Regions from separate parts of the Serratia sp. FDAARGOS_506 genome, predicted to be linked through region 1. Evidence: riboswitches for the same ligand, from Rfam matches in the RefSeq annotation. Region 1 holds a riboswitch; the other holds the start of a gene.

Region 1 (5,634 bases):
GACACCGTTCGTTATCGACGTGCATCTGCGCAGCCCCGACCACTGGTTGCCCTGGCTGCTGGGCAGCGTGCAGGCCATGATCCTGCCGCGTGAATGGCGCGAGCTGCCGGACTTCGCCCGCCATCCGGTCGGCACCGGCCCCTACCGCGTGGTGCGCAACCATCCCAGCCAGATGAAGATCCACGCCTTCGACGACTATTTTGGCTACCGGGCGCTGATCGACGAGGTGAACATCTGGGTGCTGCCGGAGTTCTCCGAAGAGCTGGTACACTCGGGCGTGCAGCTGCAGGGCGATGAAACCGGCAAAAACGAACTGGAAAGCCGGCTGGAAGAGGGCTGCTATTTCCTGCTGTTCGATCAGCGTTCACCGCTGGCTGCCGACCCCGCCATTCGCAGTTGGCTATGCGAATTGATCAACCCCATTTCGCTGCTGAGCAACGCTGGGCCGCTGTACCAGCGCTATTGGTCGCCGGCGTACGGCCTGCTCCCGCGCTGGCACCACAACCGCACGCTGGCGCAGCAACCCAAACCCGCGGGCCTGACCGAACTGACGATGACCCACTTCAATGAACATTCGGAGTTTCACGCCATTCGCCAGGCGATCGAACCGCTGCTGGCGCAGCACGGCATCCGCCTGATCGTGCAAAGCGTGGATTACGCCATCTGGCACCAGGGCGACGCGCGCAGCGATCTGTGGCTTGGTAGCGCCAACTTCTATCTGCCGCTGGAGTTTTCGTTGTTCGCCACGCTGTACGAACTGCCGCTGATGCAGCACTGCATGAACGAGGATCTGGCGCAGGACGCAGCGCTGTGGCGCGCCAACCGCTTGCCGCTGGCGGAGTTCTGCCAGCGCCTGGTCAGCAATCACCAGCTGCATCCGCTGTTTCACCACTGGCTGCAGCTGCACGGCCAGCGCAGCATGCGCGGCGTGCGGATGAACACCCTCGGCTGGTTCGACTTCAAGTCCGCCTGGTTTGCCCCGCCGGAGGCATAAGCGCCTTTCGCCCGGGTCGGTTAATCTTTACAATAGCGCCGTCTCAACGGGGTGCGGTAAGTCGGGCCGCGTGATAAGCCCGATTTTCCGCTGAGAGCACACCCGTCGAACCTGATCCGGTCAATACCGGCGGAGGGATTTGAGCCCAGCGAACCGGCGACGCCGCCTCGCCCCCTCAGATGCCCTTGCCCCCTTATTTTTCAGGAGTGCAACGTGGTCAAAACATATCTGCCCTGCTTCTTGCTGCTGTGTGCCGCGCCGGTGTTCGCCAAGCCGACGCTGACGGTTTACACCTACGATTCTTTCGCCGCCGACTGGGGCCCTGGCCCGGCGGTGAAAAAAGCCTTCGAAGCCGAGTGCGGCTGTGAACTGAAGTTCGTCGCGCTGGAAGACGGCGTCTCGCTGCTGAACCGCCTGCGCATGGAAGGCAAGAACAGCGCCGCCGACGTGGTGCTGGGGCTGGACAACAACCTGTTGCAGGCGGCGCAGCAAACCGGCCTGTTCGCGCCGAGCGGCGTCGACACCGCCAAACTGACGGTGCCGGGCGGCTGGCAGGACACGACCTTCGTGCCTTACGACTATGGGTACTTCGCCTTCGTCTACAACAAAGAAAAACTGAAGAACCCACCGAAGAGCCTGCAGGAGTTGGTCAGCAGCGATAGCAACTGGAAAGTGATCTACGAAGATCCGCGCACCAGCACGCCGGGCCTCGGCCTGCTGCTGTGGATGCAAAAAGTGTATGGCGACAAGGCGCCGGCCGCCTGGCAGCAGCTGGCGAAGAAGACCGTCACCGTCACCAAAGGCTGGAGCGAAGCCTACGGCCTGTTCCTGAAAGGGGAAGGCGATCTGGTGCTCAGCTACACTACCTCTCCCGCCTATCACCTGATCGAAGAGAAAAAAGATCTCTACGCCGCCGCCACGTTCAGCGAAGGCCACTACCTGCAGGTGGAAGTGGCAGGCAAGCTGAAGGCCGCCAAACAGCCCGAGCTGGCGGAGCGTTTCATGCAGTTCATGGTCACGCCGGCGTTCCAGAACACCATCCCGACCGGCAACTGGATGTATCCGGTGATCAACACCCCGCTGCCCGCCGGCTTTGAACAGATGAACGTGCCGCATACCGCGCTGCAATACAGCGCCGAAGAGGTGGCCAAACAACGCGGCGGGTGGATCCGGGCATGGCAAGCCGCCGTCAGCCGCTGATCCCCCGCTGGCTCTGGCCGGGGCTGCTGGCCGCCGGCGTGATCCTGCTGGTCGCCGCGCTGGCGATGGGCTCGCTGTGGCGTCACGCGCCGGACAGCGACTGGCGCGGCCTGTGGCAGGACAGTTACCTGTGGCACGTGGTGCGTTTCACCTTCTGGCAAGCGCTGCTGTCGGCGCTGATTTCGGTGCTGCCCGCCGTTCTGCTGGCGCGCGCGCTCTATCGCCGCCGTTTCCCCGGCCGGCAGCTGCTGCTGCGGCTGTGCGCCATGACGCTGGTACTGCCGGTACTGGTGGCAGTGTTCGGTCTGCTCAGCGTCTATGGGCGCCAGGGCTGGCTGGCGGCGCTGTGCGGCTGGCTGGGCGTCGAGTATGGCTTCTCGCCCTATGGCCTGCAGGGCATTCTGCTGGCGCACCTGTTTTTTAACCTGCCGCTGGCCACCCGCCTGTTGCTGCAGGCGCTGGAGAATCTCCCGGTAGAGCAGCGCCAGCTGGCCGCCCAGCTGGGCATGAATGGCTGGCAGCAGTTCCGCTTCGTTGAATGGCCGGCGCTGCGCCGCCAGATCCTGCCGAGCGGCGCGTTGATCTTCATGCTGTGCTTCGCCAGCTTCGCCACCGTGCTGTCGCTGGGCGGCGGGCCGCAGGCCACCACCATCGAACTGGCTATCTATCAGGCGCTGAGTTACGACTACGATCTGGGCCGCGCTGCCATGCTGGCGCTGATCCAGTTAAGCTGTTGTCTGGGGCTGGTGTTGATCAGCCAGCGCCTAAGCCAGGCGCTGCCGGTGGGCCATACCCACGCCCAGCGCTGGCGCAACCCGGAAGACAGCCTGTGGCGGCGCGTCGGCGATTTTCTGTTGATCGCCGCCGCACTGCTGCTGCTGCTGCCGCCCCTGCTGGCGGTGATCGCCGACGGCGCCAATCAGGCCGTCGTCAGCGTGCTGCGCCAGCCGGTGCTGTGGCAGGCGCTGTTCACGTCGCTGCGCATCGCCCTTGGCGCCGGACTGCTGTGCGTGGCGCTCACGATGATGCTGCTGTGGAGCAGCCGCGAGTTGAAACTGCGGCAGCATCTGCGCGGCGGCCAGGCGCTGGAGCTGAGCGGCATGGTGATCCTGGCGATGCCCGGCATCGTGCTGGCTACCGGCTTCTTCCTGTTGCTGAGCGATACGATCGGACTGCCGCAGTCGCCCTATGCGCTGGTGATCCTCACCAATGCGCTGATGGCGGTGCCCTATGCACTGAAGGTGTTGGAGAATCCGATGCGCGACCTCGCCGAACGTTACAACCCGCTGTGCCTGTCGCTGGATATCCACGGCTGGCAACGGCTGCGGCTGATAGAACTGCGCGCGCTGCGCCGCCCGCTCGCGCAGGCGCTGGCCTTCGCCTGCGTGCTGTCGATCGGCGATTTCGGGGTGGTCGCCTTGTTTGGCAACGAGCATTTCCGTACCCTGCCTTTTTACCTGTATCAGCAGATTGGCGCCTATCGCAGCAACGACGGGGCGGTGACCGCGCTGCTGTTGCTGCTGCTGTGCTTCCTGTTGTTTACCCTGATCGAACGCTTACCGGGGCGCCATGCTGACGCTTGAAAAACTGACCTATCTGTATGAACACCTGCCGATGCGCTTTGATCTGCGCATCCGGCCGGGCGAGCGCGTCGCGGTGCTCGGCCCCAGCGGCGCCGGTAAAAGCACCCTGCTGAGTTTGATCGCAGGTTTCCTGCCGGCGGCCAGCGGCCGGCTGCAGCTGAACGGCGAAGACCATACCGCCACGCCGCCGGCCAAACGGCCGGTGTCGATGCTGTTTCAGGAGAACAACCTGTTCGCGCACCTGACGGTGGCGCAGAACATCGGGCTGGGGTTGGATCCCGGTCTGCGCTTGACTGAGCAACAGCGCCAACAGCGGGAGCATATCGCCCGTCAGGTCGGCCTGGAGGAGCACCTGGAGCGCCTGCCGTCGCAGCTTTCCGGTGGTCAGCGTCAGCGCGCCGCGCTGGCGCGTTGTTTGATTCGCCAACGGCCGATCCTGCTGCTCGACGAGCCTTTCTCGGCGCTCGATCCGGCGCTGCGCAACGAGATGCTGCAGCTGCTGCAGACGGTGTGCGAACAGCGTAACCTGACGCTGCTGATGGTGTCGCACAACCTCGACGACGCCGCGCGCATCGCGCCGCGCACGCTGCTGGTGGTCGATGGGCGCATCTACTACGACGGCCCAACGCAGGCCCTGCTGGACGGCAGCGCGCCGGAAGCGCGCGTGCTGGGCATTTCGGGTAAAGCGTGATCTAACGCGCGTTTTTTATGCTGCGCCGATAAACCTGTTGTGTGAATTTTGCGCCTGTGTTTTTATAAAAACCTGACTTTTTTTACTGATGATAAGGTTCCCTGTGATCGCATCTTCGCTGACTTCGACCCTACTAGTTACCGCGCTACCAGCCGCGGTGGTCGTCGTGCGTGTGGTGGTGGTCGTCGGCAATGCGCCGTAGGGTCCGAATCAACGCATCGATTCCCAAACCCCGCCGGCGCAAACCGGGCGGGGTTTCTTGTTTTAGCACCCTGCCCAGAAAAGCTCACCGGCCTTGAGAAAGGACAGGAACATGGCAACTTCGGGCTCACCTCAACCGGGCACCAGCTTCACCGGCGCACAATTGATCGTTCATCTGCTGGAGCGGCAGGGCATTACCACCGTCGCCGGCATTCCCGGCGGTGCCGCGCTGCCGCTGTATGACGCGCTGAGCCAAAGCACCCGCATACACCACGTGCTGGCGCGCCACGAACAGGGCGCGGGCTTTATGGCACAGGGCATGGCGCGAGCCAATGGCAAAGCGGCGGTGTGCATCGCCTCCAGCGGGCCGGGCGCCACCAATCTGGTCACCGCCATTGCCGACGCCAAGCTCGACTCCATTCCGCTGGTGTGCATCACCGGGCAGGTGCCTTCCTCAATGATCGGCACCGACGCCTTCCAGGAGGTGGACACCTACGGTATCTCCATTCCGATCACCAAGCACAACCACCTGGTGCGCGATATTCGCGAGCTGCCGCAGGTGATCGGCGACGCCTTCCGCATTGCCGAGTCCGGCCGCCCCGGCCCGGTATGGATCGATGTGCCGAAAGACGTGCAAACCGCCACCATCACCCTGGAAGCGCTGCCGCCGATCGCCGCGCCGGACGCCGCACCGACCTTCGATCCGGCGCTGGTTTCGCAGGCCGCCGCGATGATCAACCAGGCTAAACGCCCGATCCTCTACCTGGGCGGCGGCATCATCTGCGCCGACGCTCACCGACAGGCGGTGGAACTGGCCGAACGCGCCGGTCTGCCTACCACCATGACGCTGATGGCGCTGGGCGCGATGCCGGTGGAACACCCGCTGTCGCTGGGTATGCTGGGCATGCACGCGGCGCGCAGCACCAACTTCATTCTGCAGGAGGCCGATCTGCTGATCGTGCTGG
Region 2 (5,634 bases), 2.4 Mb from region 1:
CTGATCGGCGAAGAAGTGCAGCTGCGGTTGATAGGTGATGGCGAGGTCTGCCTGTTTGGCGGCCACCAGCCGCGGCGGCAGCGCCGGATCGGACGGCGGCACGATCTTGACGTCCAGCCCTTCGGCCTTGAAGGCGCCGATCTGCTCGGCCACCATAATCGGTGCGTGATCGGGGTTGATGTACCAGTCGAGCACCAGCGTCAGCTTTTCGGCCGCGCCGGCCTGGCCGGTGATGGCGGCGCCCAGCAGCAGCCCGCAAACGGTTTGTTTGATCATGGTCGTTCCTTTATCCCTGGTTATGGTTGCAATCATCAGTCGTTTTCCGGCGCCCAGGCGATCAGGCGCCGCAGCAGCGCATCCACCGCAGTCCACAGCAGCACAGTCATCAGCACCAAAATAAACAGCGCGGCGAAGCAGATGTCGGTCTGCATACGCGCGTTGGCGTTAAGCATCACGTAGCCCAGCCCTTCGGCCGAGCCGACCCATTCGCCGATGATGGCGCCGATCGGCGCGACCGCGGCGGCCATGCGCAGGCCGGAACCGAAGGCCGGCAGCGCAGCCATCAGCCGCACGTGCCGCAGCTGCGCCCAGCGCGAAGCGCGCATCGTGCGCGCCAGATCGAGATAGTCGTTGTTGACCCGGCGCAGCCCGTCGAAGAAGGCCGACACTACCGGGAAGAAGATCACCAGTACCGCCATCGCCACCTTGGCGCTCATGCCGAAGCCGAACCACAGCACCAGCAGCGGGGCCAGGGCGAACACCGGTATCGCCTGGCTGGTGAGCACCAGCGGCATCAGCCAGCGCTGCAGGCGCGGCGAGAAGATCATGCACAGCGCAAGCGCGGCGCCGAGCAGTACGCCCAGCGCCAGCCCGCTGACGATTTCCGAAGCGGTGACCAGCGTGTGCCAGGCGAGATAGCTGCGCCCGTCCCATAGCGCCTGCGCCACCGCGCCCGGCGTGGGCAGCAGAAAGGCCGGAATGCCGCTTTGCACCGCCAACCACCACAGCAGCAGCAGGCCGGCAAACACCGTCAGCCCACGCCGCAGGCGGGTAAGCCCACGTTCTTTGGCGATATTCATTGCGCTGCCCTCACCAGCTGTTGGAGCAGTTCGGCCTGGCTTTTCAGCAGGTCGGCGTCATCCGGTGCGCGCGGCGGTTGCCCGCTGATGCGGTGGGTGTCGTCGAGGCCCAGCGGCCAGGGCGACAGCACCAGCAGCCGGTGGCTCAGGCGGCAGGCCTCCATCGGATCGTGGGTGATCAGCAGCACGGTGTTTTGCGCCAGCAGTTCGGCGGCCAGGCTCTGGATCTCGGCGCGGGTAATGGCGTCCAGCGCGGAAAAGGGTTCGTCCATCAGCACGATCGGCTGGCGTTCGTAGAGCGTGCGGGCGATGGCAGCGCGCTGGCGCATCCCGCCGGACAGCGAGGCGGGCAGGCTGCGGCCATGCGCGGCCAGGCCCACGCGCTCCAGCAGGTGTGCCGCCCACGCCCGGTCCGGTGTTTCGCCGCGCAGCCGCGAGCCGAGGGCGACGTTCTCTTCGATGGTCAGCCACGGGTAGAGCAGATCTTTTTGCCCCATATAGGCGATGCGCCCGGCGATCGGCTGGCCGTCGCTGCCGGCTACCGTGCCCGAGGTGGCCCGTTCCAGGCCGGCGATGATCTTCAGCAAACTGGTTTTGCCGGCGCCGCTGGCGCCGAGCAGGGCGACGAAGCTGCCGCCGGCGATGTCGAAGCTCAGCCGATCAAAGACGATTTTCTGACCGAAACGCAGGCTGAGATCCCGCACCTGAATGCCGGGCGGGAGAAGCGGGGAGGTCATGAGGCGTTCAGCCCCATCTGCCAAAAAGCCGATTCCAACTGGGTGGCGGTGGTGAAAATCTGCGCCAGCTCAGTGAGGCGGCTTTGCGCGCCACGCTGATGACCGACGGTCTCGAGCAGCTCGATGGCGGCACGCACGCCGGCCAGATAGCCCTCGTCGCCGTAGTTGCGGATCCAGGAGGCGTAAGGATTGCCCTCCATCTTGGTGGCGGGATCGTGCAGCAGCCGCAGGCCAATTTCGGCATAGCCGGCCACGCAGGGCAGCAGGCCGGCCAGCAGATCGAGGGCGTCGCCGGCATGGCCGATATCCAGCACGTAACGGGTGTAGTTCATGGTCTCCGCCGCTTCCGGCTGGGCGGCGATCTGCGCTTCGCTCAGCCCCCATTCGGCGCAGTAGGCCACGTGCAGCGGCAGTTCGGCGACGATGCCGTTAAGCGAGGCGGTGGCGGCGCGCATCTCCGGCAGGGTACGCAGCTTGCTGACCAGCAGCGCGTAGGCGCGGGCGAAGTGCAGCAGGAACAGGTAGTCCTGGGTCAGGTAGCGGCGAAAAGCGCGTTCGGGCAAGGTGCCGGCGGCGAGCTGCTGCAGAAACGGGTGCTCGACGTAGTCCTGCCAGTGGCTGCCGGCATGTTGGCGCAGCCGGCCGTAAAGACCGTTTTCGAACAGGGTGGTGATGGACATGGGACCTCCTTGAGTCAGTGGAGATCCGGGCACGCTGGGGTATGAACAGGCAACGGGTGAGAGCGTTGTTACCTAACCGTCCCTTCGCTGGCATGACCCAGATCAGGTTCAAAGGGTTCGGCTTGCGCCATCTCAGCCCGTAACAGGACACCCCTCGGAGCTGCTTGTTATACGACATTTGTTTTTTGATTACAATCGCCGGGCGGCGCGGCGGCAATCGGTTCGTTTAGTGCGATCGTGGGCGATTTTACTGGCGCAGAGCGCGCGCTTTTTGTCACTGTAGGCCGATGATTCTGCCTTTGAGGACGATTCCCGATGAAAAAGATTGGTTTTCTCTCGTTCGGCCACTGGTCGCCTTCCGCCCAGTCCGGCACCCGTTCCGCGGCGGATGCGCTGCTGCAGTCCATCGATCTGGCGGTCGCCGCCGAAGATCTGGGGGCGGACGGCGCCTATTTTCGCGTACACCACTTTGCGCGCCAGCTGGGATCGCCGTTCCCGCTGTTGGCCGCCATCGGCGCCAAAACCCAACGTATCGAAATCGGCACCGGCGTGATCGACATGCGCTATGAAAACCCGCTGTACATGGTGGAAGACGCCGGCGCGGCGGATCTGATCGCCGGTGGGCGGCTGCAGCTCGGCATCAGCCGCGGCTCGCCGGAGCAGGTGATCGACGGCTGGCGCTATTTCGGCTATGCCCCGGCCGACGGCGAGAGCGACGCGGACATGGCCCGCCGCCATACCGAAGTGTTCCTGGAAGCGCTGCGCGGTGAAGGGTTCGCCGAACCCAATCCGCAGCCGATGTTCCCGAATCCGCCCGGGCTGCTGCGGCCGGAGCCGTTTTCCGCCGGGCTGCGCGACCGCATCTGGTGGGGTGCCGGTTCGAACGCCACCGCCGTCTGGGCGGCGAAGCTCGGCATGCACCTGCAAAGTTCGACGCTCAAGAACGACGAGACCGGCGAACCTTTCCACATTCAGCAGGCCAAGCAGATCCGCGCCTACCGCGCCGCCTGGCAAGAGGCCGGCCATACGCACGAGCCGCGGGTTTCCGTGAGCCGCAGCATCTTCGCGCTGGTGGATCAGCGGGATCGCAACTACTTCGGCGGCGGTGGCAAGGAGGGCGATCAGCTGGGATATATCGACGCGCAGACCCGGGCGATCTTTGGCCGCAGCTATGCCGCCGAGCCGGACGAGCTGATAAAACAGCTGGCGCAGGACGAGGCCATCGCCGAAGCGGATACGCTGCTGCTGACCGTGCCTAACCAGCTGGGCGTGGAGTACAACGCCCACGTCATCGAATCGATTTTAACCCATGTCGCGCCGGCGCTCGGCTGGCGCTAAACGGAGGAGTGGCATGTCACGCATTTTCATTACCGGCTCGGTAGACGGGCTGGGCCGCGCCGCCGCGCAAACGCTGTTGGACGAAGGGCATCAGGTGATTTTGCATGCGCGTGAGCCCGGCCGTTTGGACGCGGTGCGCGATCTGCTGGATCGCGGCGCGCAGGCCGCGATCGGCGATCTGTCCGATGTGCAGCAGATCCGGCTGCTCGCCGAGCAGGTCAATCGCCTCGGCCGCCCGGACGCGGTGATCCACAACGCCGGTATGTTTACCGGGCCGCAGGTGATGCCGGTGAACGTGATTGCGCCTTACCTGCTGACGGCCCTGATCGAACGCCCCAAGCGCATCGTCTACCTGAGCAGCAGCATGCACTTTGACGGCGTGCCGGAACTGAACGGCGTAGACTGGCTCGGCGGCGCAGCCGGTTCCTATTCGGACAGCAAACTGTTCGTCACCGCGCTGGCCGCCGCCGTGGCGCGCCTGTGGCCCGGCGTCATCAGCAGCGCGGTCGATCCCGGCTGGGTGCCGACCAAAATGGGCGGCGCGGATGCGCCCGACGATCTGGCGTTGGGACATGTGACGCAGGTGTGGTTGGTGACCAGCGATGAGCCGCAGGCCCTGGCGACCGGCGGTTATTGGCACCATCAGCAACGGTTCGATCCCCATGCCGCGGTGCACGACGAGGCGTTTCAAACGGCGCTGCTGGCGCAGTTAGCGCGCGTCAGCGGAGTGAGCCTGCCGCAGGCTTGAATGGCTATTCCTTCCAGGCCCGTCGAGGTTATCGGCGGGCTTTTTTATGCCCGCAGGATGAACCGGCGAGGTTTTTCTTATACAGTGGCTGCATGACCTGTTTTGCTCGTTCTTCCTATTATCGCCATGCATACATTCCTGATTATCGTCCCTGAAGGGGGCATGCTGTTCGAAGCGGCGGGCATCGCCGATATCCTGATGCAGGCCAACCGTCTGAGCCCTGCCGAGGCGCCGCTGTATCAGATCGCGGTCGCCACCACGCAATCCCATCGGGTGATACACGGTCTGTCCGGGCTGAGCCTGTTGGCCGATCATCGCCTGGCGGATCTCGATCCGGCACTGCCGCGCGATACCGTCATCGTCGCCGGCAAAGGGGCGACCGAAGCAGAGGGCGCCCTGGTGGCGGATTGGCTGCGCCGGGCGGCCCCGCAGGCGCGCCGAATCGCCTCGGTCTGCGGCGGGGCTCTGCTGCTGGCCGAGGCCGGATTGCTGGACGGACGGCGGGCGACCACCCACTGGCGGCTGGCGGAAACGCTGCAGGCGCGCTTCCCGCGGGTGCAGGTCGAGAATGGCCCAATCTACGTGCAGGACGGGCCGATCTGGACCTCCGGCGGCGTCAGTTCCGGCTTCGACCTGACGCTGGCGCTGGTGGAAGACGACTATGGTTTCGTGCAGGCGCGCGAAGTGGCTCAGGATCTGGTGATGTTTCTGCGCCGCCCCGGCGGGCAGGCGCAGTTCAGCCGCTACCCGCTCAACCAGGCCAAATCGCCGGGCCCGATCCGCGATCTGCAGTCCTGGATCCTGGAAAACCTCGCCGACGATCTCAGCGTCGAACGGTTGGCCGAACGCGTGGCGATGAGCCCGCGCAACTTTACCCGCGTGTTCACCCGCGAGACGGGCATTTCTCCCGCCAAATTCGTCGAAGAAGGGCGGTTGCATACCGCCAGACAGCGCCTGGAGCAGAGTGCGCAAGGCATAGAGCAGATCGCCCTGGCTACTGGCTTTGGCAACGGCCTTAACCTGCGGCGGGTGTTTGAGCGAAAACTGCAGCT

What was found. Region 1 has a riboswitch for thiamine pyrophosphate ahead of thiB (thiamine ABC transporter substrate binding subunit). Riboswitches for the same ligand answer to the same signal wherever they lie in the genome.
Region 2: linked by a shared signal. The riboswitch ahead of tenA (thiaminase II) and the one ahead of thiB (thiamine ABC transporter substrate binding subunit) in region 1 are both predicted to bind thiamine pyrophosphate.

The regions. Positions count from the first base shown of each region.
Region 1 is NZ_CP033831.1:2,180,795-2,186,428, reverse strand. It holds gene sgrR (HTH-type transcriptional regulator SgrR) at 1-994, shown strand, start outside; TPP riboswitch at 1,032-1,150, shown strand; gene thiB (thiamine ABC transporter substrate binding subunit) at 1,208-2,194, shown strand; gene thiP (thiamine/thiamine pyrophosphate ABC transporter permease ThiP) at 2,170-3,777, shown strand; gene thiQ (thiamine ABC transporter ATP-binding protein ThiQ) at 3,764-4,468, shown strand; gene ivbL (ilvB operon leader peptide IvbL) at 4,557-4,670, shown strand; gene ilvB (acetolactate synthase large subunit) at 4,782-5,634, shown strand, end outside.
Region 2 is NZ_CP033831.1:4,545,966-4,551,599, reverse strand. It holds gene EGY12_RS22055 (ABC transporter substrate-binding protein) at 1-276, opposite strand, end outside; gene EGY12_RS22050 (ABC transporter permease) at 312-1,079, opposite strand; gene EGY12_RS22045 (ABC transporter ATP-binding protein) at 1,076-1,816, opposite strand; gene tenA (thiaminase II) at 1,813-2,496, opposite strand; TPP riboswitch at 2,559-2,661, opposite strand; gene EGY12_RS22035 (LLM class flavin-dependent oxidoreductase) at 2,812-3,834, shown strand; gene EGY12_RS22030 (SDR family NAD(P)-dependent oxidoreductase) at 3,848-4,582, shown strand; gene EGY12_RS22025 (GlxA family transcriptional regulator) at 4,709-5,634, shown strand, end outside.